DNA from 2 places in the Mesorhizobium sp. P2_F7 genome. Region 1 is predicted to be linked to the other one. Evidence: predicted binding sites of a transcription regulator. Region 1 holds the regulator's gene; the other holds the start of a gene.
The links. The regulator LexA, encoded in region 1, represses DNA repair genes until DNA is damaged. The targets are predictions, from matches to a motif close to TGTTCNNNNTGTGTTCNG.
Positions count from the first base shown of each region.

Region 2: AC1DZ8_RS22390 (ATP-dependent helicase) is a predicted target of LexA. The motif match lies at 6,707-6,724, and genes of this name have one in related genera.

Region 1 is NZ_JBFUFA010000004.1:720,836-737,017, forward strand. It holds gene AC1DZ8_RS17670 (ComEC/Rec2 family competence protein) at 1-1,748, shown strand, start outside; gene lexA (transcriptional repressor LexA) at 1,742-2,509, opposite strand; gene AC1DZ8_RS17680 (GntR family transcriptional regulator) at 2,716-3,495, opposite strand; gene kynU (kynureninase) at 3,663-4,910, shown strand; gene kynA (tryptophan 2,3-dioxygenase) at 5,001-5,837, opposite strand; gene AC1DZ8_RS17695 (AMP-binding protein) at 5,834-7,459, opposite strand; gene AC1DZ8_RS17700 (alpha/beta hydrolase) at 7,625-8,455, shown strand; gene AC1DZ8_RS17705 (molybdopterin molybdotransferase MoeA) at 8,498-9,703, opposite strand; gene moaC (cyclic pyranopterin monophosphate synthase MoaC) at 9,704-10,186, opposite strand; gene trpC (indole-3-glycerol phosphate synthase TrpC) at 10,189-11,001, opposite strand; gene trpD (anthranilate phosphoribosyltransferase) at 11,006-12,016, opposite strand; gene AC1DZ8_RS17725 (peptidyl-prolyl cis-trans isomerase) at 12,030-13,925, opposite strand; gene tpiA (triose-phosphate isomerase) at 14,072-14,842, shown strand; gene secG (preprotein translocase subunit SecG) at 15,040-15,537, shown strand; gene AC1DZ8_RS17740 (L,D-transpeptidase) at 15,740-16,182, shown strand, end outside.
Region 2 is NZ_JBFUFA010000007.1:95,589-111,770, forward strand. It holds gene AC1DZ8_RS22370 (glucose/quinate/shikimate family membrane-bound PQQ-dependent dehydrogenase) at 1-2,251, opposite strand, end outside; gene AC1DZ8_RS22375 (DMP19 family protein) at 2,408-3,358, opposite strand; gene AC1DZ8_RS22380 (LuxR C-terminal-related transcriptional regulator) at 3,554-5,203, shown strand; gene AC1DZ8_RS22385 (flavin-containing monooxygenase) at 5,334-6,623, shown strand; gene AC1DZ8_RS22390 (ATP-dependent helicase) at 6,765-9,458, shown strand; gene AC1DZ8_RS22395 (ABC transporter permease) at 9,479-10,519, opposite strand; gene AC1DZ8_RS22400 (ATP-binding cassette domain-containing protein) at 10,516-11,313, opposite strand; gene AC1DZ8_RS22405 (substrate-binding domain-containing protein) at 11,400-12,413, opposite strand; gene AC1DZ8_RS22410 (sugar phosphate isomerase/epimerase family protein) at 12,517-13,422, opposite strand; gene AC1DZ8_RS22415 (Gfo/Idh/MocA family protein) at 13,422-14,453, opposite strand; gene AC1DZ8_RS22420 (LacI family DNA-binding transcriptional regulator) at 14,648-15,673, shown strand; gene AC1DZ8_RS22425 (ferritin family protein) at 15,701-16,015, opposite strand; gene AC1DZ8_RS22430 (bestrophin-like domain) at 16,087-16,182, opposite strand, start outside.

The DNA.
Region 1 (16,182 bases):
GGCTGCTGCCGCCAACCGGTCCGGTGCGGCCGGAGAGCTACGATTTCTCCTTCGACAGCTATTTCACCGGCATCGGCGGCAGCGGCTTCTTTCTCGGCAATCCCAAAACCATCGCCGCGCAGGGACCGCCGCCGCTGACCGCACGCCTCTCTTCGGCCATTGAGAACGCCCGCGAAAACATAGCCGACCACATCAGGAGCAAGATCGGTGGCGCCGAAGGCGAGATTGCCGCAGCGCTGATCGTCGGCGTGCGCGCCGGCATTCCGGACGAGGTCAACGAGGCGATGCGGCGCACCGGCATCTACCACATCATCTCCATTTCCGGCCTGCACATGGCGCTGGTTGCCGGCACCATCATGGCGTTGCTGCGCGGCGCCTTCGCGTTGTTTCCTGATTTCTCCTCGCGTCGGCCGGTCAAGAAATATGCCGCCGCCGCAGCGCTTGTCTCCATCGCCGCCTACCTCGTCATTTCAGGCATCGTGGTTGCCGCCGAGCGCAGCTTCATCATGCTGGCGGTCATGCTGGTCGCGGTGCTGTTCGATCGCGCAGCACTCACCATGCGCAACCTGGCGATCTCGGCCATCGCCGTCATCCTGGTGTCGCCGCATGAGGTGGTCGGCCCAAGCTTTCAGATGTCGTTTGCGGCCACCGCCGCCCTGGTCGGCGCCTATGCCGGCTGGGCCGACTACCGCGCCGACAGGGTGAGAACGCCGCCTGCGAGGCGCTCTTTCGTCAGCTTCCTGTCGCGAAAAGTCCTGCTGGCCATGGGCGGCCTCGCCATGACCTCGATTATCGCTGGAAGTGCCACGGCGCTGTTTGCCATCTGGCATTTCCAGCGCGTGTCACCGCTCAGTCTGCTCGCCAATCTGGCCGTGATGCCGATTGTATCGTTAATCGTCATGCCCTTTGCCGTCCTCAGCGCGCTGGCGATGCCATTCGGCGCCGATGGGCCGTTCCTCTATGTGATGGGCAAGGGTCTGGCAGCGATGATCGCCATCTCCGCCTGGATTTCAGAGCGTTCGCCGGTCGATGCCGTCGGGTTGATCTCCATCCGCTCGGTGCTGCTGGTGGCCGTCGCCCTCGTCATCGCCACCATGGCCACCACATGGCTTCGGCTGGCGGCCGTGCCTTTCGCGCTGGCTGGCCTGTTGACGGTGCCGCAGGTACGCACGCCCGATGTGCTCATCTCCGAGGATGCGCATCTGGTGGCCGTGCCGATCGGAGGCGGCGAGCTAGCCCTCAATCGCGAACGCTCCAACGAATTCACCACTGACAACTGGAAACGCGCGCTAAGGGCGGAAACCATTATCCCGCCTGAGATTTTCGAGGCAACGGATACGCGGTTCGATCTCGATCCGCTCGACCTGCCGCCCGGCTCGCCCTTCTACTGCACAGGTGATCTCTGCATTGCCCGGCACCCGGCCGGAGCCATCATCGCGCTGGCAAAAGACCGCAAGACAGCCCGACCGGCCTGCGCTTTCGCGAGCCTGATCGTCATTGAGGACGCCACCGCCTACAATCCGTGTCGCGACCCGCTGGTGCTGGTCGTGACCAAGAAGCAGCTTGCCCGCGACGGCAGTGCCGCCGTCTTCTTCGATCCGCAATCGGCCGCGACAACGCCAGCCATACGTTTCGCCGTCGACAAGCCCTATCGTCCCTGGCACGAGCAACGCCGCTTCTCACGCGAAGCACGCGGCCTGCCACCCTACAAGGAGCGCGAAAAGTACAAAACTAAGCCGGCTCAGTAGCGCCGGATCAGCCCGACAAGCTTGCCCTGCACCTTGACCCTGTCTGGCCCGAAGATGCGGGTTTCATAGGCCGGGTTTGCGGCTTCCAGCGCGATGGAGGCGCCCTTGCGGCGAAAGCGTTTCAGCGTCGCTTCCTCTTCGTCGACCAACGCCACGATGATCTCGCCGGGGCTGGCGGTGTCGGCATTGCGGATGATGACCGTGTCGCCGTCGAAAATGCCGGCCTCGATCATCGAGTCGCCCTTGACCTCGAGCGCGTAATGTTCGCCGCCCATGATCATGTCCGGCGGCACCGAGATCGAATGGGTCTGGTGCTGGATGGCGTCGATCGGCACGCCTGCGGCGATGCGGCCCATCACCGGGATGGACACCGCGGAAACCGCGTCGTCATTGCCGGCCGACATCGAACGCGACGATGAGGCCGGCTTGATCTGACGGCCGAGACCGCTTTGCCCCACACCGCCCTGGCCAGAACCGCCTTGTCCGAGACTGCCCTGGATGACGCTTGGCGAGAACTTCTTCGCCGCATTGAGGCCGGGTGCGATCGAGTCGGGCAGCCGCAGCACTTCCAGTGCGCGCGCCCGGTTCGGCAGCCGGCGAATGAAACCGCGCTCCTCAAGCGCCGTGATCAGGCGGTGAATGCCGGACTTGGACGCGAGGTCGAGCGCTTCCTTCATCTCATCGAAAGACGGCGGGATTCCGCTCTCCTTCAGGCGTTCATGGATGAACATCAGAAGTTCATGTTGCTTGCGCGTCAGCATCGCGGCCCCCACGGGTTCTGAAACCAGAATCGGAAAAAACAAACCCAGAACAAACACTATCTGTTCCAGTTGTGTTCCGCAACCTTTTAAAGTTTAATGAATGCGTTGACGTTTTGTTCAGCGTAACGTTCCGCACCGCGATCGGCGCCCGCGCTGGTTTGCCGGCAACGGGGTGAAACGCCGGTAGCCTGGGCCATCGGGCCAATTCATGCCTTGCCAGATCGCTGCCGCTTTTTCGGGCGGGGCTGCGCCGCATCCGTCGCCGCGCCCGGTTCACTCTGGGCATAGACTTGCAGCGTGTAGCCGATGTGAACGCTCATCAGCGTTTTTGCGCCCTCAGTGTCGCGGTCAAGGGCTGCTTCCATCAGTGCGGTGTGGTGTTCGATCGCCACGGCGTCGCGCAGCGCCTCCATGGCCTTCTGGTGTCCGTCCTCGCGGCCGGCGGCCGCGCGCAGCGTCGGGGCCAGGCCGAGAAAGCGGTGGTGGCGATGCAGTTGATCGGAGATCGTCGCGTTGAAACGCAGCAGCCAGCTGGATGTCGCGGCACTGAGCAGTGCCGCGTGGAAGGCATCATGTTTTTCGTACCACGCATCGACGGCCTCATCCGAGGGATCATCGAGAACGGACCCGCAGCGTGAGAGGCGGTAGTGGGCGGCAACGACCGTGTCTTCCCATTGACGGTCGCCCTTTTCGATCGATTCCACCAGCAAGGGCAGTTCGACCACCAATCGCGCACGCGTCAGGTCTTCGAGCTCGGCTCGGGACACGGGAGCGACCGCAAACCCACGGTTGCTGATGGCGGTCACAAGCCGTTCGGCTTCCAGTCGTGACAGTGCCTCGCGCAGCGGCGTCCAGCCGATGCCATAGATGCCGCTCAGCGTGCTCAGCTTCAACGGCGCAGCAGGCGCCAGCCGGGTCGCAAGAATATCGCGCCTGAGCAGCCGATAGGCCGTTTCCGTTTTCGAGGACTGCTCGTCATTCAATATCGTGACCCATCAGTCAGATTGCTCGGCTGATGATTATATATCAAAGCCTTCCATCACGTAAATTATATATAATGTTTGACAGCTCCAGGAGGACCCCTCAAGATCGCCGGCATGTTTGGGCGGACAGGCTCCGCCGAATGCTGTTGTTCATGGAGGAGCGCCGGATCATGAGCATGACACCCGATCTCGCTGCAATCGAAGCGATGGATGCCGCCGATCCGCTGCGTTCCATGCGTGAACGCTTTGTCTTGCCGCAGGGCGTGATCTATCTCGACGGCAATTCGCTGGGTGCCGCGTCACCGGCCGTCTTCAGCGAATTGCAGCAGGCCGCCACGCAGGAATGGGCGCAGGATCTCATTCGCGCCTGGAACACTGCCGGCTGGTTCAACATGCCGGTGGAACTCGGCGATCAGCTCGGACGACTGATCGGCGCGGCTGAGGGGCAGACGGTGGTCTGCGACACGACCTCGATCAACATCTACAAGCTGCTGCACGCGGCCCTCGGCATGCGGCCGGACCGCCCGGTCATCGTTGCCGAGGGCGACAGTTTCCCGACCGACCTCTATATGGCCGAAGGCGTCGCATCGACCCGGCCGGGAACGCGGCTGCGGCTGGAGGGCGTCGACGCGCCTGCAATCGAGGATCTGATCGACGACAGCGTCGCCGTCATCCTGGTCAACCACGTCAACTACAAATCCGGCCAGTTGCGCGACATGGCGGCGCTGACGCGCAAGGCGCATGACGCCGGAGCGCTGATCATCTGGGATCTCTGCCACACCGCCGGCGCCTTGCCGGTCGAACTTGACAGTGCCAATGCCGATTTCGCCGTCGGCTGCACCTACAAATACCTCAATGGCGGCCCGGGCTCGCCGGCCTTCATCTACGCGGCCGAACGCCACCATGGCGATGTCCATCAGCCGCTCAGCGGCTGGTGGGGCCATGCGCGGCCCTTTGCCTTCGAGCAGGGCTTTGCCGTCGGCAGCGGCATCCGCCGCTTCCTGTGCGGAACGCAGCCGGTGCTGTCAATGCGGGCGCTCAAGGGGGCGCTCGATATCTGGAACGATGTCGACATGGCGCTGGTGCGCAAAAAGAGCATCGCGCTGACCGACCTGTTCATCCAGCTCGTCGAAGCCAGATGCGGCGCCTACGGGCTTGAACTGGAAAGTCCTCGTGACGGCAGCCAGCGCGGCAGCCAGGTGTCGTTCCTTCATCCGCATGGCTATCAGGTGATGCGCGCCCTGATCGAGCGCGGTGTGATCGGCGATTTCCGCGCGCCGTCTACCATCCGCTTCGGCTTCACGCCGCTCTATGTCGGCTATGGCGATGTCTGGCAGGCGGTCGACGTGCTGGAGGATATTCTGCGCACCGGCACCTGGCAGGACGCCCGCTTCGCGGTGAAGACCGCGGTTACCTGAAGCCGGCGCAAGTCCAGGAAAATTCTGACGCTGTTTTCCCGGGAAAAGTGCGTAGCGCTTCCCGTCGGGAATTGCGCGGAAACAAAGAGCTCAGAGCCGGGTGCGAACTGTCCAGAGCTCCGGAAACAGCACGACCTCCAGCATCTTCTTCAGATAGGAGGCGCCTGAGGTGCCGCCGGTGCCGCGCTTCAAACCGATGATGCGTTCCACCGTGGTGACGTGGTTGAAGCGCCAGCGGCGGAAGTAATCCTCGAAGTCGACCAGCTTTTCCGCCAGTTCGTAGAGCATCCAGTAGCGCTGCGGGTCGCGGTAGACGGTTTGCCAGGCAACCAGCACCTCTTCGTTCTCGACGCGTGTCTCGCGCCAGTCCGTGCGCGTGGCGTCGGCGCCGATGTCGAAGCCGTTGCGCGCCAAAAGCAGCAGCGCCTCGTCATAGAGCGACGGCGTGGCCAGGATCGCTTCCAGCCTGTCAGTGAGATCGGGCCGGTGCTTGTGTGGGCCAAGCATGGCGAGGTTGCGGTTGCCAGCCATGAATTCGATGGCGCGGTATTGCCAGGACTGGAAGCCCGAGGATTGGCCGAGCGCGTCGCGAAACTCGGTATATTCGCTGGGCGTCATCGTACGCAGCACGTCCCAAGCATTGTTGAGCTGCTCGAAGATGCGCGCGACGCGCGACAGCATCTTGAAGCTCGGTTCGAGGCGGTCGGCGCGGATCGAGCGGATCGCGGCGCCGATCTCGTGCAAGGCGAGCTTCATCCACAATTCCGATGTCTGATGCTGGATGATAAACAGCATCTCGTCATGGGCCGAAGACAGCGGCGCCTGCGCGTCGAGCACCTGCTCCAGGTGCAGATAATCGCTGTAAGACATCCGCTCCTTGAACGACATCTGCGCGCCATCGGACGCCGGATCGTAGGGCTGGCTCAATTGCTCTTCTCCGCCCGCAACCGGAAGCGCTGGATTTTGCCTGTCTGGGTTTTGGGCAAGGCGTCGATGAATTTTACCGAACGCGGATATTTGTAGGGCGCGATCGTTGCCTTGACGTGGTCCTGCAGGCGTTTGACGGTCAATGCGTCCGGCGAAACACCTTGCACCAGAACGATATGCGCCTCGACGATCTGGCCGCGCTCGCTGTCCTCGGCGCCGGTCACCGCGCATTCGGCGACGTCGGGATGCGAAAGCAACGCTGCTTCGACCTCGGGACCGGCAATGTTGTAGCCGGCGCTGACGATCATGTCGTCGGAGCGCGCGGCGAAGTGGAAGAAACCGTCTTCGTCCTGGGTGAAGGTGTCGCCGGTGAGGTTCCAGCCGTCACGGACGTATTCCTTCTGCCTGGCGTCGGCCATGTAGCGGCAGCCGGTCGGGCCGCGCACCGCCAGCCGGCCTGTCGAACCGCGCGGCAGCTCCCGCATCTCGTCATCGACGATGCGTGCCTGATAGCCGCCGACGGCTTTGCCGGTGGAGGCCGGCTTCATGTCGCCGAAGCGGTTGGAGATGAAGATATGCAGCATCTCGGTGGCACCTATGCCATCGAGAATCGGCTTGCCGGTCTTCTGCGTCCATTCCTCGAAGACAGGCGCCGGCAGCGTCTCGCCGGCCGAAACCGCGACGCGCAGCGAGGATAGGTCGGCACCGTCATCCATGGCCTTGAGCATGGCCCGGTAGGCGGTCGGAGCGGTAAAGGAAATGGTCGCCCTGTAGGTCTCGATGATGTGGATCATGTTGGGCGGCGTCGCCTGTTCCAGCAGCGTCGCCGCGGCGCCAAAGCGCAGCGGGAAGATGGCGAGCCCACCAAGGCCGAAGGTAAAGGCAAGGGGCGGCGAGCCGACGAAAATATCGTCCGGCGTCACCTCCAGGATTTCGCGGGCGTAGGCGTCGGCGATGATCAGCAGGTCGCGGTGGAAATGCATCGTCGCCTTCGGCACTCCGGTGGTGCCGGAGGTGAAGCCGAGCAGGGCGACGTCGTCGCGGCCGGTGTTGACGGCGGTGAAGGTGACCGGCTTGTCGAGGGCGGCGCGGTCGAGTTCGGCGTCATGGTTGGCGGTGCCGTCGAAGCCGATGACCTGCTTGAGATACGCACTGCCCTTGGCGCAGGCGGTCATCTCGTCCATCAGCCTTGTATCGCAAAGCGCGATTGTGATTTCCGCCTTGTCGACGATCTTGGCGAGTTCGCCGGCACGCAACATCGGCATGGTGTTGACGACCACCGCGCCCACCTTGGTGGCGGCAAGCCAGCAGGCGACCATGGCCGGGTTGTTGGCAGAGCGGATCAGCACCCGGTTGCCCGGCTTGACGCCATAATTCTCGACCAGCGCATGGGCGAGCCTGTTGGTCCAGTCGGACAGTTCCTTGTAGGTGCGGCGGCGGCCATTGCCGATCAGCGCGGTGTGGTCGCCAAAGCCCTTTTCGACCAGCCTGTCGGTCAATTCGACGCCGGCATTTATGTGATCGGGATAGTGGAAGCCGTCGAGCAAAAACTCCGGCCACTGATCCGGCGGCGGCAGGTTGTCGCGCGTGAATGTGTCGATATGCGCTGATGGCCCAAGCATTTTTCGGCTGCCCCTGTCTGCCTCACGCCCATGGCTGAACGGTCACAGGATCGCACCAGTCGAAATTTGTTTCAAGCCTAAAATGTTTTTAGGGTGGAGCATTGACGCCGCCTTTGCCGGCGGCCATTCCTGTCGACTGAACTGAAGCCATCTGGGAGGGTGCAGATGCTCGAACATCGTGTTGCCGATTGGGACAATGCCTACGCAAATGGCGACAACATCGCCGGCAGCAATCGCTGGCCGGCCGCGTGGGACGCACCGGCACAGGCTTTTCGCGACACGCTGTCGGCGGCCGGGCGGGCCAAGCTCGACATCGCCTATGGCGACAGCGCGCGCAACCGGCTCGACCTGTTCCTTCCCGATGCCATGCCCAAAGGGCTCGTCGTCTTCATCCATGGCGGCTACTGGAAGGCGTTCGACAAGAACGCCTGGTCGCATCTGGCCAATGGCGCGGTCGCGAGCGGCTTTGCCGTGGCAATGCCGACTTACACGCTTTGTCCCGACATACGCATTTTCGGCATCGTCAGGGAAATCGCAGCGGCGATCGGCAAGGCGGCGACGATGGTCGGCGGCCCGGTAATGCTGACAGGGCATTCCGCCGGCGGCCATCTCGCCTCGAGGATGGTGACGACGACGAGCCCTCTGGCCGCCGACGTGGCCGGCCGCGTGCGCAATGTTGTTTCGATCTCCGGCGTTCATGACCTGCGGCCGATCATGCGCACCGGCATGAACGCAACACTGGCCATCGATGAAGCCGAAGCACTGGCCGAAAGCCCGGCGCTGCTGCGCCCGATGGAGGGCGCACGCATCACTTGCTGGGTCGGCGGCGGCGAGCGGGCGGAGTTCCTGCGCCAGAATGCGTTGCTCGCCAACATCTGGACCGGCCTCGGCGCCATGACCAGCACGGTGGTCGAGCCGGACCGGCATCATTTCAGCATCGTCGACGGGCTTGCCGATCCGACACATCCGCTGACGCGGACATTGCTTGCGGTATAGGCCAGTTTTGTCAGTAAAACTAACGGCTTGGACGCTTGGTCTTCAGCGTAACATCAGCACGCTGCAGGCGGCGCCCGCTGCAACCGCCGGCGCGAAGGGCTCGCGCACGATCAAGCCGTTGGCGTCCGCCAGCATTCTTAGCATCGAGGAATCCTGGATACCGAACGGCGTTGCCACCAATGCGCCGGCTTCTTCCCGGACCACAGCGCGCACATAGTCCTGCCTGAGATCATTCGCCGGCATCGCGGCGCCAAGTTGCGCAGGGCGGATGTCCTGCCGGTGGGTGCTGCCGCCGAGCTGCGCCAACAGCGGCTTCAGGAACAGCTGCGAACAGACCAGGCTCGCCACCGGATTGCCGGGCAGGCCGATGCACCTGATATCGCCGAGACGCCCGAACATCAGCGGCTTGCCGGGGCGCATGGCGAGCTTCCAGAAATCGAGCTTCATGCCTTCGCCGGTCAGCACGTCGTGCACGAGGTCGTGGTCGCCGACCGAGGCGCCGCCGAGCGTGACGATGACGTCGGCCTTTGCCGCGACTGCCTTCTTCACCAGCGCCGCTATGTCGGCCTTGCGATCTGCCGCGATGCCGAGATCAAGCGCTTTGGCGCCGACAGACTGCGCGACGGCCGCGACGCCGTAAGCGTTGGAGGAGATGATCTGATCCGGACCGGGGTCACGCCCCGGCGGCAGCAACTCGTCGCCGGTGGCGATGATGGCGACCAGCGGCCGGCGCACGACGTTGAGCAGTGGATGATTGGCCGACGCCGCAAGCGACAATGCGGCCGGATCGAGCACGCGACCTTGTTGCAGGAGCAGGTCGCCTTGCGAGAAATCCAATCCACGACGGCGGATATTACGGTCTTTCGCGGTCGGCTCGGTGACTTCGATATGGCCATTGCCAAGGTCGCGGACATTCTCCTGGATGACGATCGTGTCGGCGCCTTCTGGCAGCGGCGCGCCGGTGAAAATGCGGACAGCCTCCGCCCTGCCGACCGAGCCGGCAAAGCCGCGGCCGGCCGGCGCCATGCCGATTACAGAAAGCCGCGTCGGGGCGGATGCCACATCCTGCGCCCGCGCGGCATAGCCGTCCATGGCGGAGGCGTTGAAGGGCGGCTGGGTGCGCAGCGCCACGACAGGCTCCGCCAGCACCCGGCCGGCCGCATCTGCCAGCGCGACGCTTTCACCGGGCAGCGCCGCGGCGCCGTCGAGCAGGCGTTGAAGCGCCTCGGCGACCGGAACCAGCGCCATTTACGAACCCGCCTTGTAGTCGCCGGATTTGCCGCCGGTCTTTTCCACCAGCTTTATGCCGGAAATCACCATGGCGCGGTCGGCCGCCTTGGCCATGTCGTAAATGGTCAGGCATGCCACCGATGCCGCGGTCAGCGCCTCCATTTCGACCCCGGTCTTGCCGGTGACGCGGGCGAGCGCGGTAACCCTGAGGCCCGGCAGCGCCACGTCCGGCTCGATGTCGACCGACACCTTGGTCAACAGCAGCGGATGGCAGAGCGGGATCAGTTCATGCGTCTTCTTGGCCGCCATGATGCCGGCGATGCGCGCTGTGCCCAGCACATCGCCCTTCTTGGCGTCGCCGTCGAGGATCATTTTCAGGGTTTCAGGCCGCATCGAGACAAAGCCCTCGGCGATGGCCGTGCGTGTCGTCTCTTCCTTGTCGCCGACATCGACCATATTGGCCTCGCCCTTGGCGCCGAGATGGGTGAGGGCGGCTGCCATCGTCAGATGGCCTCTGCCGTCGCCTTGCCTGTCAAAAGCAGGCGCGTTGCCGCTGCGACATCCTCTTGCCGCATCAGGCTTTCGCCGACCAGGAAGGTTTCGATGCCGGTCTTTTGCATCCTGAGGCAGTCGTCGTGGCTGAAAATACCGCTCTCGCTGACCAGCAAGCGGCCTCCCGGCACCATCGACGCCAGACGCTCCGAAGTTTCGAGACTGGTCTCGAATGTCCTGAGGTTGCGGTTGTTGATGCCGATCAGCTGCGATGACAGTTTTACCGCGCGCTGCGTCTCGGCCTCGTCATGCACCTCGATCAGCGCATCCATGCCGAGTTCGAATGCGGTCGCTTCCAGTTCGCTTGCCAGCGCATCATCGACGCTGGCCATGATGATCAGGATGGCGTCGGCGCCCCAGGCGCGTGCCTCGTAGACCTGGTAGGGATCGAACAGGAAATCCTTGCGCAGCGCCGGCAGCGACACCGCCTTGCGCGCACTGGTGAGAAATTCCGGCGCGCCCTGGAAGGACGGCGCATCGGTCAGCACCGAAAGACAGGCAGCGCCGCCTTTCTGATAGGCTTGCGCAAGCGCCGGCGGGTCGAAATCGGCGCGGATCAACCCTTTGGAAGGGCTCGCCTTCTTGATTTCGGCGATCAGGGCAAAGTTGCCCGATCTGCGCTTCGCCTCGAGCGCCCTGAGAAAGCCGCGCGGGGCGTCGGCATCCTTGGCCCGCGCCTTGATCTCGGCCAGGGGGATCCGCGCTTTCGCAGCCGCGATCTCGTCACGCTTGTAGGCCTCGATCTTGCGCAGAATGTCAGCCACGGCTCTATCCGTTCGAAATCTCGACCAGCCTGTCGAGCACGCCTAGCGCCCGGCCGCTGTCGATGGCTTGTGCCGCCGCCGCCATGCCGTCGGCAAGCGTTGTCGCCTTGCCCGCCACCACCATGCCGGCGCCGGCATTCATCAGCACCGTGTCGCGATAGGCGCCGGCAGCGCCGCCCAGCATATCGCGCAATGCCTTGGCGTTGTAGGCGGCGTCGCCACCGCGCAACTCGTCCTTGGTGTGGCGCTGCAAACCGACCGCTTCGGGGGTGAGCGTAAAATGGCGGATCTCGCCGCCGGCCAGTTCCGCAACTTGCGTCTCGCCAGTGGTGGTGATCTCGTCATAGCCGTCGCCATGGACGACCCAGGCGTGGTCTGTGCCCAGCGCTTTCAACGTCTCGGCCACCGGCACGATCCATTCCGGCAGGAACACGCCGACCATCTGGCGGCTGACGCCGGCCGGATTGGACAGCGGGCCAAGCAGGTTGAAGATGGTGCGGGTGCCGAGCTCGACGCGGGTCGGGCCGACATGCTTCATCGCCGGATGATGCGCCGGTGCGAACATGAAGCCGACTCCCGCCTCGCGGATGCAGCGACCGATCGTTTCCGGCGGGATATCGATCTTGACGCCGAGCGCGACCAGCACATCGGCAGCCCCCGTCAGCGACGACAGGCCACGATTGCCATGCTTGGCCACCGGCACGCCGCAGCCGGCGATGACGAAGGCGGAAGCCGTCGAGATGTTGACCGAGTGCGAATTGTCGCCGCCGGTGCCGACAATGTCGATGGCGCCTTCAGGGGCTTCGACGCGCAGCATCTTGGCCCGCATGGTGGCGACGGCGCCGGAGATCTCGCTCACCGTCTCGCCGCGTACGCGCAGCGCCATCAGGAAGCCGCCGATCTGGCCCGGCGTCGCGTCGCCCGACATGATGATGTCGAAGGCTTCGCGCGCTTCCTCGAAGGTAAGCGCGCTGCCGGTGGCGACCTTGGCGATATGGATCTTCAGCGCGCTCATTGGGTTAAGACATTCATTGAGCCAGGGCCTGGGCAACGGCGGCCTGGTCGATGCTGACGGCGTATTGCGTCTGCAACTGCGCAACCAACTGGTCGAGCAGATCGTCGGACATGCCTTGCGTGAAGGATTTCTGCGCGTCGTCGGGCACCGAACTGGCGTCGGCTCCGGCCGGCTCGAACACTTCGGCCACCTTGAACAGGATCTGGCCTTCGCCGGTGGGCGAGGGGATCAGCCCGGTGCCGCCTTCGCCAACGCCGAACATCGCTGCAGCGCCGTCCTTGCCGAAATCGACGTCGTCGGCCTCGCGCTTGACGCCGCGCTTGGTCTGCTTTTCGAGCTTCAGTTCGCCGGCGATGACGTCGAGTGTGGTGCCGGCCTTGAGGCGTTTGTCGAGCTCGTCTGCCTTGGCGGTCAGCCGCTTGGTCGTTTCCTCGGCCGTCCAGTCGGCCACCACCCGCTGGCGGACCTCGTCCAGCTTGCGGTCACGAGCCGGTGTGATCGATGTCAGCTCATAGAACACGAAGCCATTGTTGGTCGTGGTCAGGGCTTCATTCTCGGTGTTGGGCTCGGCCTCGAACACCGCCTTGATCAGATCCGGCGATGCCGGCAGGTCCTTGATGATGGTCCCGTCCGGCTTGAGGCCGGTGCGGTCGATGGCGTCGACGGTGACGTCCTTGAGCTTCAGTTTGGCGGCGGCCTCAGTGAGCGTGCTGCCGGCGGCGCGGGTGTCCTCGTAATTGTCGTGCACGTCGAGCAGGATGCGGCTTGCTTCACCCAGCGCAAGATCCTTGCGGATCTGGTCGGACACTTCGGCCAACGATTTCACCACTTCCGGCTTGATCTCGGTGACGCGCAAAAGCACCGGGCCGAACGTGCCCTGGACGACCGGGCTGACTTCGTTGGGGGCAAGTGCGAATGCGGCATCGGCCACCGCCTTGTCGGTGATCTTGTCCTTGGAGAGCGTGCCAAGCAGCGTGTCGGCCTGGGTCTTGCCCTGCGCGATAACGATCTTGTCGAACGTGGCGCCCGTCTTCAGCGAATCGGATGCAGCCTTGGCGGCGTCCACCGTCGGAAACACCAGCTGTTCGATGGTGCGCATTTCCGGCGTGGTGTAGCGCCCCTTGTTCTTGTTGTAGTCGTCGCTGACCTGCTGGTCGGTCACCGCGCCGATATCCATGATGTCTTCGGGCTCGAGCCGGACATAGGAGAACTTGCGGTATTCGGGCGCCGCATACGTCTTCTTGTTGGTCTCGAAATAGGCCTGGAGCACGCTGTCGGATGGCGCCCCGATCGGCTCGACCAGCGACTTCGGCAAAGTCAGATAGTCGATGGTGCGGTCTTCGCCGCGATAGAGCGCGACCGCCTTGAAGAAGGTGTCCGGCGCCTTGAGACCGTCCGAAACCGCCTCGACGATCTGCTGGCGCACTGCCACCTGGGCACGGTTCTTCAGATAATCCTCCGGCCGCATGCCGAGGTCGCGCAGCCGGGACTCGAACAGCCGGCGGTCGAACTGGCCGTTCGGGCCCTGGAACGCAGGTTCCTGGCGCGTCAGTTCGGCCAGCCTGTCCTTGGAGAAGCCAAGCCCGAGCTTGCGCGCCTGTTCGTCCAGCACGGCGCCCGACACAAGCTGCGCCAGCACCTGGTTGTCGATGCCATAGGCCCTGGCCTGCTCGCGGCTGATGCGCTGGCCGATCTGCTGCTGCAGCATGTTGATCTGGCGATCGTAGGCGAGGCGGTACTCGGTGATCGACACGGTGGTGCTGCCGGCGGTGATGACAGCGTGATGGCCGGCCAGGAAGCCGCCCGCCATGCGGGTGGTGACACCCCAGGCAAGGAAACTCAACACCAGCAGGGACAGCAGCGCTTTCGCGACCCAGGTCCCTGCCGCGCTTCTCAATATACCAAGCATTGTTACTTCCGATTTTTGCGCAGTTTTGCCTGCGCCCGAGTCTGAAACAAGCGCAATAGCGCCCTTCCGGCTCACTGTCGATTGCTTTGTGGCCTGATTTTGGTAGGGAGGGCGAGACCCCAATGTCGCCCGGAGAACCAGATCCCATGACGCCAGGAATTCGACCGCTAGTTGCCGGCAACTGGAAAATGAACGGCACCAGCGCTTCGCTGAACGAGCTCAGGATGATCGGCAACGGTTTTATGAGCGGGCTCGACGCCGAGACCGAAGCCTTGGTCTGTGTGCCGGCCACCTTGCTGTCGCGCGCTGCCGAAATCCTGTCGCGCACGCCGGTGCGGGCCGGTGGCGAGGATTGCCATATCAAGGAAAGCGGCGCCTTCACCGGCTGTGTCTCGGCCGAGATGCTGAAGGATGCCGGCGCCAGCCACGTCATTGTCGGCCATTCCGAATGCCGCGAACAGCGTGGCGAGGACGATGCGACTGTCCAGGCGAAGGCGTCTGCCGCATGGCGCGCCGGGCTTGTGGCCATCATCTGTATCGGCGAGACCAAAGCCGAGCGCGAAGCGGGCGCCGCGCTCGAAGTCTTGTCGCGCCAGGTCGCCGGCTCGGTGCCGCCTAGCGCGACGCCAGCCAACACCGTCATCGCCTACGAACCGGTATGGGCGATCGGCACCGGCCTGACGCCGACCGCCGACGACGTGGCCGAGGCGCATGCGCATATCCGCGAAAAACTATCGGAGGGCCTAGGCGCCTCGGTGGCCGGCAAGATCCGCATCCTCTATGGCGGCTCGGTCAAGCCGTCCAATGCGGTCGAACTGCTCGGCGTCAAAAACGTCGACGGCGCGCTGGTTGGCGGCGCCAGCCTGAAAGCGGCGGATTTTCTCGCCATCGCCGAAGCCTACCAGAATATCGCGTAGGCTCCGAAATCTCGTTGCCGGCCAGTTCCGTCGCCGACTTATGAAACGGAGCGGCGCGGCCGAAATCGTTGCAAAGGGCGCATTGCTTCCCATATTCCGGCCACGGGCTTGGAAATGCCGTTAAAGCATTGTATGGAGCCGCCTCCAAATCACCGGCCCTGATCGCCAGGGAGCGGCAGGGCTTGCCAGGATAAAATATGGAAACCGTACTGATCGTCATCCACCTCATGGTCGTGCTCGCCCTTGTCGGCGTGGTGCTGCTGCAGCGCTCCGAAGGCGGTGGTCTCGGCATCGGCGGCGGTTCCGGCTTCATGACCGCGCGCGGTGCCGCCAATGCGCTGACGCGGGCGACGGCGATCCTGGCGGCGGCTTTCTTCGTGACGTCGCTGACACTCTCGATCGTTGCGCGCTATGGCGAAAAGCCGATCGACATTCTCGATCGCGTGCCGGCCGACAGCGGCAACGGCGTGCTCAACCAGTTGCCAGGCACGACGCCGCCGGCGCCGCCTGCCGGCACCACGACGCCGCCTGCTGGCAATGGCGCCGCCACGACACCGCCGGCAACGGCCCCTGCCACAGCCCCGGCGACGGCTCCCGCCGCCGCTCCGGCGACGCCGCCTGCGACCGATTCGGCCACGCCGCCGGCTGCCAATGGCGTTACCTTGCCGGTCACGCCGCAGGTTCCGAACCAGTAGTCGGACACGGCCAAACGCCGCGATCTGTTGTTGTTTCAACACAGTCGCGGCAAATGGCGCACGATCACGAAGATTCGTCCCTGCGTTCCGCTTGAGGCCCCTCGGGCACTTCGATTATAGATTGCGCGCGGCACTTTCTGCGCCCTTGGGGGGCGCCGGGCGACGCCGTGGGCAACAAGCATTGAACGATCGGATCTTCGCTATGCAGCTTCGCAGCTTCATTCTCATGGGGTTTTGTGCCGTATTCGGCATGAGCTCCGCGGCCTTCGCCGGCACTCCGGCAATGACCTCACCACAGGCGGTCGGCAACACCGCTGTCATCAACGTCGCCGCCAAGAGCGATGCGGCGCAGCTGAAGCTTCTCAAGAAGAAGAAAAATCCGAGCTCGGATGATCTGGCTCAGATCAGCAAGCTCGAGGACAAGATCGCGGCCGACAAGGCGGCAGCCGGCGCCAAGGCGCTCGAGGCCCGCAAGCTGGCCATGCGCGAGGCGGCGAAAGCCAAGGCCGATGCAGAGCGCCAGGCATTCCTGGCCAGCAAGGGCAAGCCGGTCGAGGTCGCCGACGCCAAGCCAGCCAAGAAGACCACCAAGATCATCTCGCCAATTGACCCGCTTACGCCGATCGCGCCGATCGAGTCGGCCGA
Region 2 (16,182 bases), on a different contig from region 1:
CGGCGACGATAACCACGAACTGGCGGCCGTCGGCGACGGTGTAGGTCATCGGCGTCGACTGCCCGCCGGCCGGCAACCGGGCCTGCCAGAGCTGCTTGCCCGATGTCACATCATAGGCGCGCAGATAGTCGTCGACCGCCGCACCCAGGAAGGCGACACCGCCGGCGGTGATCATCGGCCCGCCGATGCCGGGCACGCCGACCTTCAGCGGCAGCGGCAACGGCGTCATGTCGTAGATGGTGCCGTTGCGGTGCTTGTAGGCGATCTTACCGGTCCTGAGATCGGCACCGGCGACATAGCCCCATGGCGGCGCCTGGCAGGGAATGCCGAGCGGCGACAGGAACGGCCCCATCACCACTGCGTAAGGCGCACCATCATTACGGTTCAGCCCTTGCTCGCTGCCCTTGGTGTTGTCGCCCGGCGGCGGCACGTCCGCCCGCGGCACCAGCCTTGATGTAAAGGCAAGATAGGTCGGCATGCCGAACATCACTTGGCGGACCGGGTCGACAGCGACACCGCCCCAGTTGAAGACGCCGAAATTGCCGGGATAGATCAGCGATCCCTGCACCGAAGGCGGCGTGTAGCGGCCCTCATAGCGCAGCTTCTTCAGTTCGATGCGGCAGGCCAGCTGGTCGAACATGGTGATGCCCCACATGTCGGCGCCGGTCAGCGGCTTCGGATTGAAGGAGAGATCCGAAGACGGCTGCGTCGGCGAGGCATGGTCGCCTTCGATGGCACCGCCCGGCGCCGGCACTTCCTTGACCGGGATGATCGGCTCACCGCTCCGCCTGTCGAGCACATAGAGGTCGCCCTGCTTGGTCGGCCCGACCAGTGCCGGCACGACGCCGGCGGCGGTGGTGATGTCGACCAGCGTCGGCTGTGCCGGCACATCCATGTCCCAGAGGTCATGATGCACGGTCTGCCGCACCCAGCGCAATTGCCCGGTGGCAAGATCGAGCGCCGTGATCGAGGAGGAAAACTTTTCGACATTGGCGCTGCGCCCGGCGCCGAGCTGGTCCGGCGTCTGGTTGCCGAGCGGCACGTAGATGAGGCCGAGCTTCTCGTCGGCGCTCGCCGTCGACCACATGTTGGGCGAGTTGTGAGTGTAGGTCTGCCCAGCCGGCAGCGGCGTCGTGACATCCGGATTGCCGGAATCCCAGTTCCACACCAGGGCGCCGGTGTCGACATCGAAGGCGCGGATGACGCCGGACGGCTCTTCGGTCGAATAATTGTCGTTGACCGCGCCGCCGACGATGATCTTGCCGCCAACGATCAGCGGCGCCGAGGTCGAGTAGTAGTAGCCCGACTTCGGATACGGCATGCTGGTCAACAGGTTCAGCGTGCCGGCTTCGGCGAAGGACGCGCAGACCTGGCCGTTGGCGGCATCAAGCGCGATCAGCCGCGCGTCCGAGGTCGGCAGATAGACGCGCGCTGCGCAAGGTTGGCCGGCGGCGATCTTGGTATCGGCATAATAGGACACGCCGCGGCAGGTCTGGTGCTGGCGGTTGGGATCGAGCTTGATCTTCGGGTCGTATCGCCATTTCTCCTTGCCGGTCGCGGCATCGATGGCGATGGCGAAATTGTGCGGCGTGCAGATGTAGAGCGCGTCGCCCACCTTCAGCGGCGTCACCTGATAGGTGGTTTCGCCGATGTCATCCGGACCCTTCACGTCACCGGTCTGGTAGGTCCAGGCCGGCTGCAACTTGGCGACGTTGTCCGGCGTGATCTGGTCGAGCGGCGAATAGCGCTGGCCGAACTGCGTGCGGCCATAGAAGTGCCATTCGCCCGGAGGCACATTGCCGCCGAGATCGGCGGTCGGCGTCACCTTGTCGGCGCTGAGCTCGCCGGCAATGTCCTTGGGATCGGCGGTCATCGAATAGCCGGCCACCGCGAGTGAGGCGAGCACCGCCAGGATGAGCGGCGCGCGCGCGTCAGGACCGGTGAGGCCCCGCCTTGCCCACGGCGTCAGCAGCCACAGCGCCAGAAGCACGATGATGCCGCCGCGCGGGCCGAGTTCCCACCAGTCGAAGCCGATTTCCCACACCGCCCAGGCCAGTGTGCAGAGCACGATCGCAGCATACAACCACAGCGCCGTCGATTTGCGCCGGAACAGCAGCCAGGCGGTTATCAGGAAGGCGAGCCCGGTGATGACATAATACCAGCTGCCGCCCAGCATCACGAGCCGGACGCCGCCGCCGCCAAGTGCCAGGCCGATGAGGAAGAGGATGAGGGAGGTGATGACGACAGCCAAGACGATACTCCTTCGACTGTTGCGCTTTGCGGCGCCTCTCAGGCAGCCGTCCCTGCCCTGTTGTCAGCTTTCTCCCGCAGGCCGCGTGTGTCAAGATTGGCCTGCCAGCATAGGGTGAGAAGAAGGCGGTCCTTCTGACCGCCTTTTCGCGCTGGCTCAGCGGCGCAATACATCCATGAGATTGTGACCGGTCGAGCGCTGGACATGCGCAACGACCATCTCGGTCGGCACCTGCGCGATCGGGTCGCCCTTGGCCACCATGTCGAACAACAATGACCATTTCGGATGGAAATAGGCGTAGCACATGCCGCGATCGGTCTCGACGACGAAGCGGACAATCTTGATGCCGTCGCCGAGATCCTGATCGGGCTGGCCCTGATGCCAGGCGATGAACCGGCGCGGCTCTTTGACCATGATGCAGAGATAGCCCATCGCCTGCTTGAGCGGGTCCTTGGCGTCGTCTTCTTTGGCCTGGCGTTCGCGCTCCACCTTGCGCGCCGACGCATGTTTGTTGGCCGCGGCGAAGGCGTCGGTGACCGCCATATATTCGTCGTCGGCGACGACCCGCAATTCGGGCAGCGACTTCAGCCAGGTCCGGTTTGCCTCGATCAGCGGCTTCTGCCGGCAGAGCTCGTAAAATTCCTTGTCGAGCTTGTCCATCGCCGGATCGATGTCGCCGAAACCACCGCCCTTGAACACCTTGTCCATCCGCGCCGGCTCGGCCTTGGCGAAGGTCAGGAACCGCCGGTGCAAGGTGGCGGCCTCATGGCGCATCGCCTCGAGGCCTTCCTGGCAATCCCTGAGCGTGAAATCGAGCATGTTCGAATTGGCGGCATATTGCGAGTGGCCGCCATTGTTCACCTGCGCCATGTAGTAGTCGACGTGATAGGAGCGCAGTGCGTTCTGCGCCAGCTCGTCCCTGTTGTAATACGCCTTGCGCAGGGCGAAGTTGACGAAATTCACCACGCTCTGCACGAGGTCATACGGGCTGTCCGACTTGTATGCCTTTTCCGGCACAATGATCTTTCTGATGTCGTCGCGCGATTGCGGCACGGCTTCGCGACCGCCCAGTACCTGGGCTACCCTGCGTCCGAATACTCCGATCAACACCGCCTCCATTGCAGCCTTTGCTTGCAATAGTGTCGCAATGCTGTTGATTTCCGATGAACCGACAGCCTAAACGGCCAGTAAAGCAGCTGCCGAAGACTGTCTTTATTGCCCGCATGGCCAGCATGCTCACGCCGAAATGACGCCGCCGCGCATTTGCCATTCTTCTGCCCGCTATCGGGCGATGCTATATGCATGCTGCCGATGAAGACCGAAGCCGCCTCATTGCTCGAGAAGGCCCGCAATGCCTATGGCCTGCGGCAATGGGCAGACGCATTCGAGCTTCTGCAGGCGACCGACGAGATCACCGCGCTAGCGCCGGAAGACCTTGAGCGGCTGATGTGGTCGGCAGGAATGCTCGACCGCGATCCCGACATATTCGCCGCCGCCGAGCGCCTGTTCAACCTGCATGCCGAGGCCGGCCGCGACGACCAGGCGGCCTATTGGGCGTTCTTCCATGGCTTCCGGCTCATGGCCTTGCACGAGGAAGGCCGCGGCACCGCCTGGCTGCAGAAGGCGCAGCGCCATGCCGAAACCTTTGGCCGCGAATGCGCGGCGCACGGCTACCTGATCATGCTTTCGGCCCACAAGGAATTGAGGGCCGGCAACGATGCGGCTGCCGCGGTGTTTGCCGCGCAGTCGCTGGCGATCGGCGAGCGCTGTCGCGATCTCGACCTGATCGCCTTCGCCCGCTGCTATCTCGGCCGCGCGCTGGTGCGGCAGGGCCGCATCGAGGAAGGCATCGCCTCGCTCGACGAAGCCATGCTGCCCGTCGTCGACGGCAAGCTTTCGCCTGTCGTTACCGGCCTCATCTATTGCAATCTCATCGATGCATGCCGGCAGATCTACGCCTTCGATCGTTCGCGCGAATGGACGACCGCGCTGTCGAACTGGTGCGGATCACAGCCGCAGATGGTCCAGTTCAATGGCGTCTGCATGCTGCACCGGGCCGAGATCATGGAGATGAACGGCGCCTGGCAGGAGGCCGTTGCCGAGGCACATCGCGCGACGTCATCTTTGGTCCGCAATATCCGCAACGAGACGACTGCCGGAGCGGCCTATCAGGAGGCTGAAATCCATCGGTTGCGCGGCGAATTCACGGCAGCCGAAGAGCTCTACCGCACCGCCAGCCGGCTCGGGCTCGAACCCCAGCCGGGCATGGCGCTGCTGCGCCTCATGCAAGGCCGTGCCGAACAGGCGGCGGCAACCATGCGCCGCGTGCTTGCCACGACCGAAACGCCGCTGGGCCGCGCCCGCCTGCTGCCGGCGGTGGTCGAGATCATGATCGCGGCCGGTGCAATGAACGAGGCACGTGAGGCTTGTCTGGAGTTGCACGCGATCACCGACCGTTTCGCGACCGACATTCTTGTTGCGATGGCCTCGCAGGCACGAGGCGAAATCGAGATGAACGACGGAAACGCCGCAGCCGCACTCGGCCATTTCCGAGCGGCACTGGCGACATGGCAGCGCGCCGGCGCACCCTATCTTGAAGCGCGCCTGCGTGTGCTGGCGGGACTGGCCTGCCGCGCGCTTGGCGACGAGGACAGCGCGGAGCTTGAATTCGATGCAGCCAAGGCGGTTTTCACCGCACTTGGCGCCGCGCCCGAACTTGCTCGCGTCAAAATGCTCACTGCACCGGACAAGGCGCGCCCGCACGGCCTGACCCGGCGCGAGATCGAGGTGCTGGGCCTTGTCGCCACCGGCAAGACGAACCGGCTGATCGCCAGCGATCTCGGTCTCAGCGAAAAGACCGTCGATCGGCATCTCAGCAACATATTCGACAAGCTGGCGGTCAACTCGCGCGCCGCAGCGACGGCCTTTGCCTTCCAGAACGGGCTGCTCTGACACGACGACGATCGCTGGTCATGGGGGAAAATCCCCATGGCGTTTTCCTTGTCGCGTGAGGTGTCTCCCCGAAGCGGCGCTGCGCCGGACCGCTATTTTGCTCCAGGCTGACGAACCAGATGGAGCGATCATGACCCCGACTTCAACACCCTGCCCGACTGGGCACGCAATACGACTGCCTGGCCGCCGCGTCGGCATCACTGAAACAAGGATGCGTGCCGGCGCTTTGCTGGAACAGGGCGCGGCCTTCATACAACTGGAGGCCGACGCGCTGCAGGGCAGCCAAAGGCCACCAGGCCAGGCATCATCCGGCGACGAAAAGCGGCCAGCGCTCAGTGAGGAGCATTTCGATGTCATCGTCATCGGCGCCGGCCAGTGTGGTCTGTCGGTCGGCTATCATCTCGCCCGCAAAGGCGTGAAGTTCATCATCCTCGAGGCGCGCGATCGGATCGGCGACATCTGGCGTTCGCGCTGGGATTCGCTGCGCCTGTTCACGCCGGCGCGCTATGACGGTCTGGCTGGAATGCCCTTCCCCGCCGCGCGCTACGCCTTCCCGACCAAGGACGAGATGGCGGATTATCTCGAAGCCTATGCCAGAAAATTTTCGCTGCCGGTGCGCACCGGCGTCAAGGTCGACGAGGTGACCCGCAGCGATGGCCGCTATGTTGTGACGGCTGGCCAGACGCACTATACGGCAAGCCATGTCGTCATCGCCTCGGCAAGCTATCAGAAGCCGAAGCTGCCGGATTTCGCCGCACAGCTCGACCCATCAATCCGGCAACTCCATTCGAGCGCCTACAAGAACCCTGCGCAACTCAATCCCGGCAGCGTGCTTCTGGTCGGCGCCAGCAATTCCGGCGCGGAGATCGCCATGGACATCGCGCCCACCCACCAGGTCTTGCTGGCCGGCCGTCACCCCGGCAACATTCCGGTCGCCTACAACGGCTATTTCGCCATGCGCCTGGTCCTGCCGGTCGTGTTCCGCTTCGTCTTCCACCGGCTGCTGACGGTCGACACACCGATGGGCCGCAAGGCCAAGCCGAACCAGCTGTCCCATGGTCTGCCGCTGATCCGGGTCAAGCCTGGCGATCTCGACGCCGCCAGCGTCCGCCGGGTCGCCCGCGTCGCCGGTGTGCGCGAGGGCAAGCCGCTGCTCGACGATGGCCAGATCCTCGACGTCGCGAATGTCGTCTGGTGCACCGGCTTCAAGGGCGGGCTGGATTGGATCAAGCTGCCGGTCTTCGACGGCAACGGCCGGGTGAAGCAGTATCGCGGCGCGGTCGAAGGCGAACCTGGCCTCTATGTCTGCGGCCTGCATTTCCAGCACTCGACCTCGTCCACCATGATCCATGGTGCGGCACGCGATGCAGGCTATGTCGCAGACAGGATCGGCGAGCGGATGCGGGTAGCCGCGGGATAACGCCGCCCGACAGGGTTTTGCACAGCTTGCCGGGCGCCGGAGCGGTAATATTCGCACGGCGCCCGGGAATCTGGCTTCCAAACCAGAACAAAACGTAGACACTTCTGGTCTTTCGCTGCCGAATCACTACATTCGGGGGCGATGTCCGGCTTTTCGGAAGACATGCCCTTCTTTGACGAACCGAATGCGCGGCCCGCGGCCCCGTCGGGGATAGCCGCGCGCGCCATGGCGGCCCGCAGCGGCCAAAACAGCGCGCCCGACTACCTGAAGGGGCTGAACCCCGAGCAGCGGCTGGCGGTGGAAACCACCGAAGGCCCGGTCCTGGTGCTGGCCGGCGCCGGCACCGGCAAGACGCGGGTGCTGACCACCCGCATCGCCCACATCCTCGCCACCGGCCGGGCCTTCCCGTCGCAGATCCTGGCGGTGACCTTCACCAACAAGGCCGCGCGCGAGATGAAGCAGCGCATCGGCATCCTGATCGGCGAAGGCAATGTCGAGGGCATGCCGTGGCTCGGCACCTTCCACTCGATCGGCGTCAAGCTTCTGCGCCGCCATGCCGAGCTGGCCGGGCTGAAATCCGACTTCACCATTCTCGACACCGACGACGTCGTGCGGTTGATCAAGCAGCTGATCCAGGCTGAAGGCCTCGACGACAAGCGCTGGCCGGCCAAGCAGTTCGCGCAGATGATCGACGGCTGGAAGAACAAGGGCCAGGGCCCCGCCGATATCGCCGAGGGCGATGCGCGCAGCTTCGCCAACGGCAAGGGCCGCGAGCTCTACAAGGCCTATCAGGAGCGACTGCAGACGCTGAACGCCTGCGATTTCGGCGATCTGCTCTGCCACCCGATCCGCATCTTCCGCGCCAATCCGGATGTGCTGAAGGACTACCACAGGCGCTTCAAATACATCCTCGTCGACGAATACCAGGACACCAACACCGCGCAGTACATGTGGCTGCGGCTCTTGGCGCAGCGGCCGCAATCCTCCCCCCTTGAGGGGGAGGTGCCCGCGAAGCGGGCGGAGGGGGTCGCTGCAGAAGGCACCGCCCAATCTTCAAACGCCACAAGGGCGTCTAGCACTGCCGCGCGGACCCCACCCGACCGGGCTTCGCCCGGCCACCCTCCCCTCAAGGGGGAGGGAAACCAGCGCGCCACCGTAAACATCTGCTGCGTCGGCGACGACGATCAATCCATCTATGGCTGGCGCGGCGCAGAGGTCGACAACATCCTGCGCTTCGACAAGGATTTCCCGGGCGCCACCATCATCCGGCTGGAGCGTAACTATCGCTCGACCGCGCATATTCTCGGCACCGCCTCGCACCTCATCGCCCACAATGAGGGTCGCTTCGGCAAGACGCTGTTCACCGAAAAGGTGGCCGAGGACGACGAGAAGGTGCATGTCCACGCCGCTTGGGATTCCGAGGAGGAGGCGCGTGCCGTCGGCGAGACCATCGAGGCCTACCAGCGCGCCAAGCATAACCTCAACGACATGGCCATTCTTGTCCGCGCGTCGTTCCAGATGCGCGCCTTTGAAGATCGCTTCATCACGCTCGGCCTCAATTACCGCGTCATCGGCGGTCCGCGCTTCTACGAGCGCATGGAAATCCGCGATGCGCTGGCCTTCTTCCGCGTCGTCGCCAATGGCGGCGACGACCTCGCCTTCGAGCGCATCGTCAATGTGCCGAAGCGCGGTCTGGGCGAAGCCACCATCCGCCAGATCCACGACACGGCGCGGAGCTTACGCATCCCGATGCTGGAAGCGGCCGGCAACCTCGCCGAAAGCGACGAGCTGAAGCCGAAGCCGCGCGCCGCCTTGCGCGAAGTCGCCGCCAATTTCGAACGCTGGCAGAAGGCGCTGGAAACCACGCCGCACACCGAACTCGCCGAGACCATTCTCGAGGAGAGCGGCTACACCGACATGTGGAAGAACGACCGCTCGGTGGAAGCGCCGGGACGGCTGGAAAATTTGAAGGAGCTGATCCGCTCCATGGAGGAGTACGAGTCGCTGCGCTCCTTCCTCGAACATGTGGCGCTGGTCATGGATGCCGAGCAGAACGCCGGGCTCGATGCCGTCAGCATTATGACGCTGCATTCGGCCAAGGGCCTCGAATTCGAGACCGTGTTCCTGCCCGGGTGGGAGGAAGGCTTGTTCCCGCACCAGCGTGCGCTGGACGAAGGCGGCCGTTCCGGCCTGGAGGAAGAACGGCGCCTCGCCTATGTCGGCCTGACGCGGGCGAAAAAGAACCTGCATATCTGGTTCGTCTCCAACCGCCAGATCCACGGCCTGTGGCAGTCGACCATCCCGTCGCGTTTCCTCGAAGAGTTGCCGAACGCCCATGTCGAGATCGCCGAAAGCGGCAACTCCTATGGCGGTTACGGCAATGCCTATGGCGGCGGTTCGTTTGCTTCCGGTCGCGGTGGCCGCCAGAACCCCTATGGCGCCTCGCGCTTCGACAATGTCGGCGCGGAAAAATCCGGCGCCTTCTCCAACACCTATGCCACGCCAGGCTGGCAACGCGCGCAGACGAACCGCACCGAGGCGACCGACCGCAACTGGGGCACGCGCTCCGGCCACCAGGTCGAGCGCATCGGCTATGGCGAGACCGATAGCGGCTACGGCGCCGGCCGCACCTCGGTCAAAGGCCGCACCATAGACGGCGAACTGGTCGCCAAATCCGTCGCCGACACGCCGTCGCCCTTCAGCGTCGGCGACCGCGTCTTCCACCAAAAATTCGGCAACGGCAACATATCCGCCATCGAAGGCAACAAGCTGACCATCGACTTCGACAAAGCCGGCCAGAAACGCGTGCTGGACGGGTTTGTCGCGGCGGTGTGAGCTGCCTTAACGGCTAGCCCTCACCTGTACCTTGCCTGGTTCCATTTATGCCCGAGCAGCGACAGGATGATGATCAGGCCGTTGAAGAACTGCACGTAGAAGCCGCTCAGGCCCGCCGCCACCACGCCGGTTTGGATGAAGGCGACGGTGACCGCGCCGATGGCGCCGCCGGCAACTGTGCCGATGCCGCCCCAGGTCGGGGTGCCGCCGACGAAGACTGAGGCCAGCACCGGCAGAAGATAGCCGTCGCCCGCGGTCGGCCACCAGGTGAAGTTGATCATCACTGAGAAGGTGCCGGCTATGGCTGCGCCGATGCCGACAAAGACGAACACCTTCACCCGCACGCGCTTGACGTCGATGCCCATCTGCTGGGCGCTGTCGGGGTTGTCGCCGACCACCCTGACCTGCGCGCCGAAGCGATGGCGGTTGTAGAGCATGGCCGACAAAACGACGAAGGCGAGTGCCCAGAAGATCTGCACCGGGATGCCCCACAGCTGACTGGAGAAGATCTTGTAGGCCAAGCTGTCGTTGAGACCGGTCAGTGCCGTCGACTTGCCTTCGTTGATGATCTGGATGAGGCCGCGCAGCAAAAAGTTCATGCCGAGCGTGGCGATCAGCGACGACAGCCCGCCATAGACGACCAGCGATCCCACGAGAAAGCCGAGCAGCATGCCGGTAATGATCGCAGCCGCAATGCCGAGGAACGGATCGTAGCCGGCCTGCACCACCAGGGCGAACACCCAGGAGGCAAAGCCCATCGTTGCCGGAAACGACAAATCGATCTCGCCGCAAGTGACGACGAAGACCAGCGGCACCACCACGAACAGCGCAACCGGCAGCGTCGTCAGCACCGAGCTGTAGAGATACCAGGTGGTGAACACCGTCGGGTTGGCGATCAGGAACACCGCCATCATGACGATGAACACGGCAAACGTGCCGAGCGCTGCGCGATTGTCGATGACGAAACCGCGCGGCCAGTGATCGGACGGGTGCTTCCACTCAGGACGGGCTGCCTCGCCGCCGAGCGGGCTTTGCAGATCGGGTTCCATGGTCTTGCTCATCGCACTGCCCTCTCCGCGTCGCCGGCATCGTGCAGGCCCGGCAATCCGCCGGGGTGTGCCACGTCTTCCATGAAGTTGATGAGATCCTCGGCCGAGTTGACCTCGGTGCGGTCGGCGGTCAGTGCGACCTTGCCGCGGTCCAGCACCACGAAGCGGTCGGCAATGTCGAAGACATGGTGGATGTTGTGGCCGATGAACAGGATCGAGCGGCCGCTCGCCCGCACCTGGCGCACGAAGTGAAACACCTTGGCGGTCTCGGTCAGCGACAGCGCCGTCGTCGGCTCGTCGAGGATGATCAGCTCCGCCTGCTTGTAGATGGCGCGCGCGATCGCCACGCCCTGGCGTTCGCCGCCCGACAGCTGGCCGACGATCGAGTGCGGCGTGAACACCTTTGAGGTGAAGCCGATCTCGCGCATCAACCGGCTTGCCTCCTCGATCTCCTTGTTGACCTTCAGAAAGCCCATGAAGCCAGTGAGCTCGCGACCCATGAAGATGTTGCGCACGATGGTCTGCTGCACCGCCAGCGCCCGGTCCTGGAACACCGTCTCGATGCCGGCATCGCGCGAGCGTGCCGCGCTCCATCCGGTCACCGGCTTGCCGCGCACCAGGATCTCGCCGCTGGTCGGCTTGACGACGCCGGACAGGATCTTGATCAGCGTCGACTTGCCGGCGCCATTGTCGCCGATCAGGCCGACCACCTCGCCGCGGTCGACCGAGAGATTGACCCCGCCCAGCGCATAGACCTGGCCGTAGGATTTGCTGATGTCGCGCAGTTCGATGATGCGTTCGGCCATGGCGATCCTCGCTTGATTGTCGCTTGCCGGCATTCTCGCCAGCGGTCCTGCCGGCCAGGCCCGGGCCTGGCCGACAGCTTGGGAGGTTAGCGCAACGCCTGCTTAGCGAGCTCGGCGACGATCTCGTAATTCTGCGGCGTGACGAAGCCCGCACCCGTGTCGACATTCATCGGCGCCAGGCCCAGCACCACTTGCTGGCAAAGGCTGAGGATCGGCAAATAGCCTTGCAGGAACGGCTGCTGATCGGCGGTCAGCTGCACCCAGCCGCCCTTGAACGCCTCGACGATCTGCGGGCTGGTGTCGAAGCCGAAATTGAAGATGTCGCCGGGCTTCCTGCCCGCCGCCTGCATGTAGGTGGCGACATTGCCGAGCATCTGGCCGCCGGGATAGCCGACCGCTTTGACGTCAGGATTGTTGAGGAGCGCCGCGGTGATCACCGGGATCGCCAGATTGGGGTCGGACGCCCATTCGCCGCTCGGCGGCGACGACAGCTGGATGACCTCGACGCCGGCTTCCTTGAGCGCGGCCACCGTGCCGCGCTCGCGCGCGCCGCGGGCTTCGTTTTCGAACGGGCCGATCATGATCGCCTTGTCGCCGGACTTGAGCTTGCCGAGCTTGAAGGCTTCGGCGCCGAGCGCGCGGCCCTGCTGTTCCTGCTGGGCGCCGACATAGCCGCCGCCGAACGCTTCCACCACCTTCGGCACCGGCACGTTCTGGTACATCATCTTGATGCCGTCCTTGTGCGCCTGTTCGGCCAGCGGCATGATCGCGGCGTCGCCGGGATGGCCCATCATGGCGATGCCGTTGGGCTTGACCGCGACGGCCTCGCGCAATTGCTGCACCATCTTCTCGACGTCCCACTGCGAAAAGATGTAGTCGACCTTCGGCCCGAGATCGGCCGCCGCCTGCTTGGCGCCATTATAGACGATGGTTCCGAAAGCGTCGCCCTCGGCGCCGCCGACGAAGAAGCGGATGTGGACGTCCTTGCACCACTGGGCGTCAAGCGCCTGTGCCGGCAGAGTGGAGATGGCGGCGCAGAGCGCAGTGGCAGCGGCCACGACGGTCGAGCGCAGAAGTGTCGTTCTCAATGCGATGCTCATGCACGTTCCTCCCTTTTGTCCTCGGTGAGCCGAGGGGTTTTCGTCATTCGCTTTCAGCAGTGCTTGGCAATCTGTTAGGCCGGCTCCTCCCGCCGGCCGCTCCTCACGCCGGGTTCGGCAGATAGGTCGCACCTCCTCGGCATTGCTTGAGATAGTCGAGCGCGCGCACCTGACCGGTGATCTCGAGATCGCCGCGATAGACCGGATCGTGCCAGCCCTCGATGTCGATGGCGCCCTTGAAGCCGGCCAGCCGCAATTCGCTGATCACCCGCGTCCAGTCGCTGTCGCCAAAACCGGGCGTGCGCATCTGCACGAAGGGCAGCCGGCCGAAGACGCCGTGCTCGCGGATGACATCCCAGCGCACCGTCGCGTCCTTGCCGTGGACGTGGAAGATGCGCGGCGCCCATTTGCGGATCTGGGGCACCGGATCGATGAGATAGACCAGCTGGTGGCAGGGCTCCCATTCCAGCCCGAGGTTGTCGTCAGGCAATTCGTTGAACATCAGCTCCCAGGCATCGGGATTGTGGGCGATGTTCCAGTCGCCAGTCGCCCAGTTGCCGTCCATGGCGCAGTTCTCGAAGGCGATGCGCACGCCCTTGTCGGCGGCGCGCTTGGCTAGCGGACCCCACACCTCGCGAAAGCGCGGCAGGCTGTCGGTCAGCTTCTTGCCGCGCAGGCGGCCGGTGAAGCCGCTGACCGTGGAAGCGCCGAACAGATGCGCGTTGTCGATGACCGTTTCCCAGGCGGCGAGCACACCGCGATCGACCTCGCCATCTTCCAGCGGATTGCCGAACACGCCGATCGACGACACAGCGACATCGGCATCGCCGATCGCCTCGCGAATCTCACCGGCCAGCCGCGGCAGATCCTTGCCGCCCAACGTCTGCCAGAAGAAGGGCTGAATGCTCTCGAACCCAAGCGGCAGGATCTGCTTGATATAAGCCGCCGGGTCGTCGAGATTGGCCCGCACCATGGTGCCGATCCGGATGTCGAGAAGCGGGTTTGGCATCACAGTCCTTCCCTGGAAATGGCCACGCGCCGGCCGGTCTCGGCGCTTTCGATGGCGCCGAAAACCATGGCCAGGCTTTTGATGTTGTCGGAGCCGCGCGTTTCCGGCTCGGTGCCGGTCTCGATGGCGTGGATGAAATCCCTGATGATGCCGAGATGGCCGCCAATGCGGTCGGCCGGATCGAGCGCCGGCACGTCGATTGCTTGCGTTTTGTCGAAAATCCCCTCGCGGCCCGGCGCCACCACTTCCGCCTTCAGCGCATCACTGCCATCCCAGGTCAGGCTGCCGCGTTCGGCAACGATGCGCCAGCTGCCTTCCCAGCTGGTGCGAAAGCCGTCGGCGCACCAGGAGCCGGCGTAAGTAAAAATCTTGCCGCCGCCGAGATCGAAGACGGCGCTGGCCGACGAGCCCTGCCGATACCAGGAATTGGCCGGCTCCCATTCCTGGCAATAGACGCCGGCGGGTTCGCCGCCGACCATGTAGCGGGCGGCATCGAATGTGTGGATCGCCATGTCCAGCAGCAGCACATGCGCCATCTCCTCGCGAAAGCCACCGAAATGCGGGGCGACGAAGAAATCGGCATGGATGCTGGTTGGCTTGCCGATAGCGCCGGAATCCAGAAACCGCCTTATGCGCCGGACATTGGCGACATAGCGCCGGTTCTGCACCACGGCATGAATGCGCCCGGCGCGGCGAGCCGCCTCGACGATGGCACGGGCATTTTCCGGAGTGTCGGCCAGCGGCTTTTCCGTCAGCAGATGGCAATTGTGGGCGAAGGCAGCGAAAGCGACATCACGGCGGGCGGCAGGAACGACAACGTCGAACACCGCGTCCGGCCTTGTCTGGCCGAGCACAGCGTCGAGGCTGGTGCCGATGATGGCGCCATCAAGCCCGTATTCGCGCGCCCTCGCGTTCGCCCGTTCGGCATCGAGATCGACCAGGCCGACAATGGCGAGCCCGTCGATCTGCCTCGCGGCATCGAGCCAGGCCTTGCTCATCGCACCACAGCCGACGAGGACGACATTCATCATCCGGCATTCCTCCCGTCCGGTCCCTCCAGACCGAATGTCACGGCATCCACGGCATCACCGTAAACGTTTTCCCGTAAACGTTTACGAGAACACACCCGATGGCGTAGAATGTCAATCGGCTGCCTGCAAAAATCACCCCGAAGCCTTGGCCTGAGCGGCAGCCGGTGCTAGCCAAGGCAGGGGGAGAACCGTCCTTGGCGTCCAGTATTCACGACCTAGCGCGTCACCTGAACATTTCGATCGGCACCGTGTCGCGCGCGCTGAACGGCCGCGCCGACGTCAATGCCGACACCCGTCAGCGCGTGCTCGCCGCCGCCAAGCAGCTGAACTATTCGCCGAACCAGTCCGGCCGCAGTCTGCGGCAAGGCGCCACCCGTTCCATCGCCTTCATGCTGCAACCGCACCCCGGCGACCAGCAATATGGCGAACCGTTCTTCATCCCGTTCCTGACCGGTCTGCAGGCGCGGCTCGCCGAGTATGACCTGGATCTGATGGTCGTCATGGGTGAGCCCGGCCAATATCAGCAGGAGAGGCTGCGCCGCGTGGTTGAGACGCGCCGGGCCGACGCGGTCGTGTTGGCCAATACACGGCGGAAAGACGATCGGATCGACTATCTCAGCAAGGCCGGCTTTCCCTTCGCCACGCTTGGCCGCAGTCAATCCGGCGGCGACACCTATCCTTCGCTCGATATCGATTTCGAGAGGGCGGGTGATGAAGCCGTCGACCGGCTGGTCGCGCGCGGCCACCGCCGCATTGCCGCCATCCGCCCTTCGCATGATCTCAACTTCGGGTACCTGTTCCTCGACGGCTACCGCAAGGCGCTGGAGCGGCACGGCATCGAAGTCGACCTCGGCCTGATCGCCGACGGCTTCATCAACGAGGCCGGAGGCTACCAGGTGACGCCGCGCGTGATGCTCTCCAAGGACCGGCCCACAGCCATCATCTTCAACAATGACGCAATGGCGCTCGGCGGCTGCAAGGCACTGGTCGAGATGGGCATCAGGCCCGGCCACGACATCGCGGTGATCGTCATCGTCGACACGCCGCTTTGCCGCTACTTTTCTCCGGCGCTGACTGCCTTCCGTCCGTCGCTGGAGCCGATGGGAAGGCGGCTGGCTGAAATGCTGCTGGCCTCGCTCCCCGCCTTCGCCAGCCCCGAAGGCACGCGCATCATCCGCGAAGTCTGGCCGCTGGAGCTGATTGCGCGCGATAGTGACTGATAACTGCCGGACGCAGGCTGGCCGGCATCAATCCACCTTCTTCTCACCCCGCTCGCCGGCCTTGACGATGTCGCCCGTGGTGAACAGGATTTCCTTCAGTTCCGCCCGCCAGTCCTTCTTCTGGCGCAGCAGGAATTCCAGATCCATGCCGAAATGCTTGAACTCCTCGCCTTGCGCATTCTTCATGATCGCCTTGGCCTGCGGGTCCTTCTCCACCGATATGCGCTGCTCATACCAGCCGATCGCCTCCGCCTCCTCGATCAGCGAGGTAATCATGCGGGCGAAGGTCCGCACCTTCTGCGTCAGTTCTTCCGGCGGCTCGTGATACTGATCGAAACCCATGTCGCCTCCCTCAAACGGACCGGCAAATCCAGCCATATCCAGGAATGCACTGGAACGCGGTGGGTTCCGCCTCACTGTAGCAATTCGACCAAAGCCCTCTGCAAAGGCGCCGACGAAATCTGGATCGGGCCGGAGAACGGCACATCCATATCGAGGATCAGGTAAAG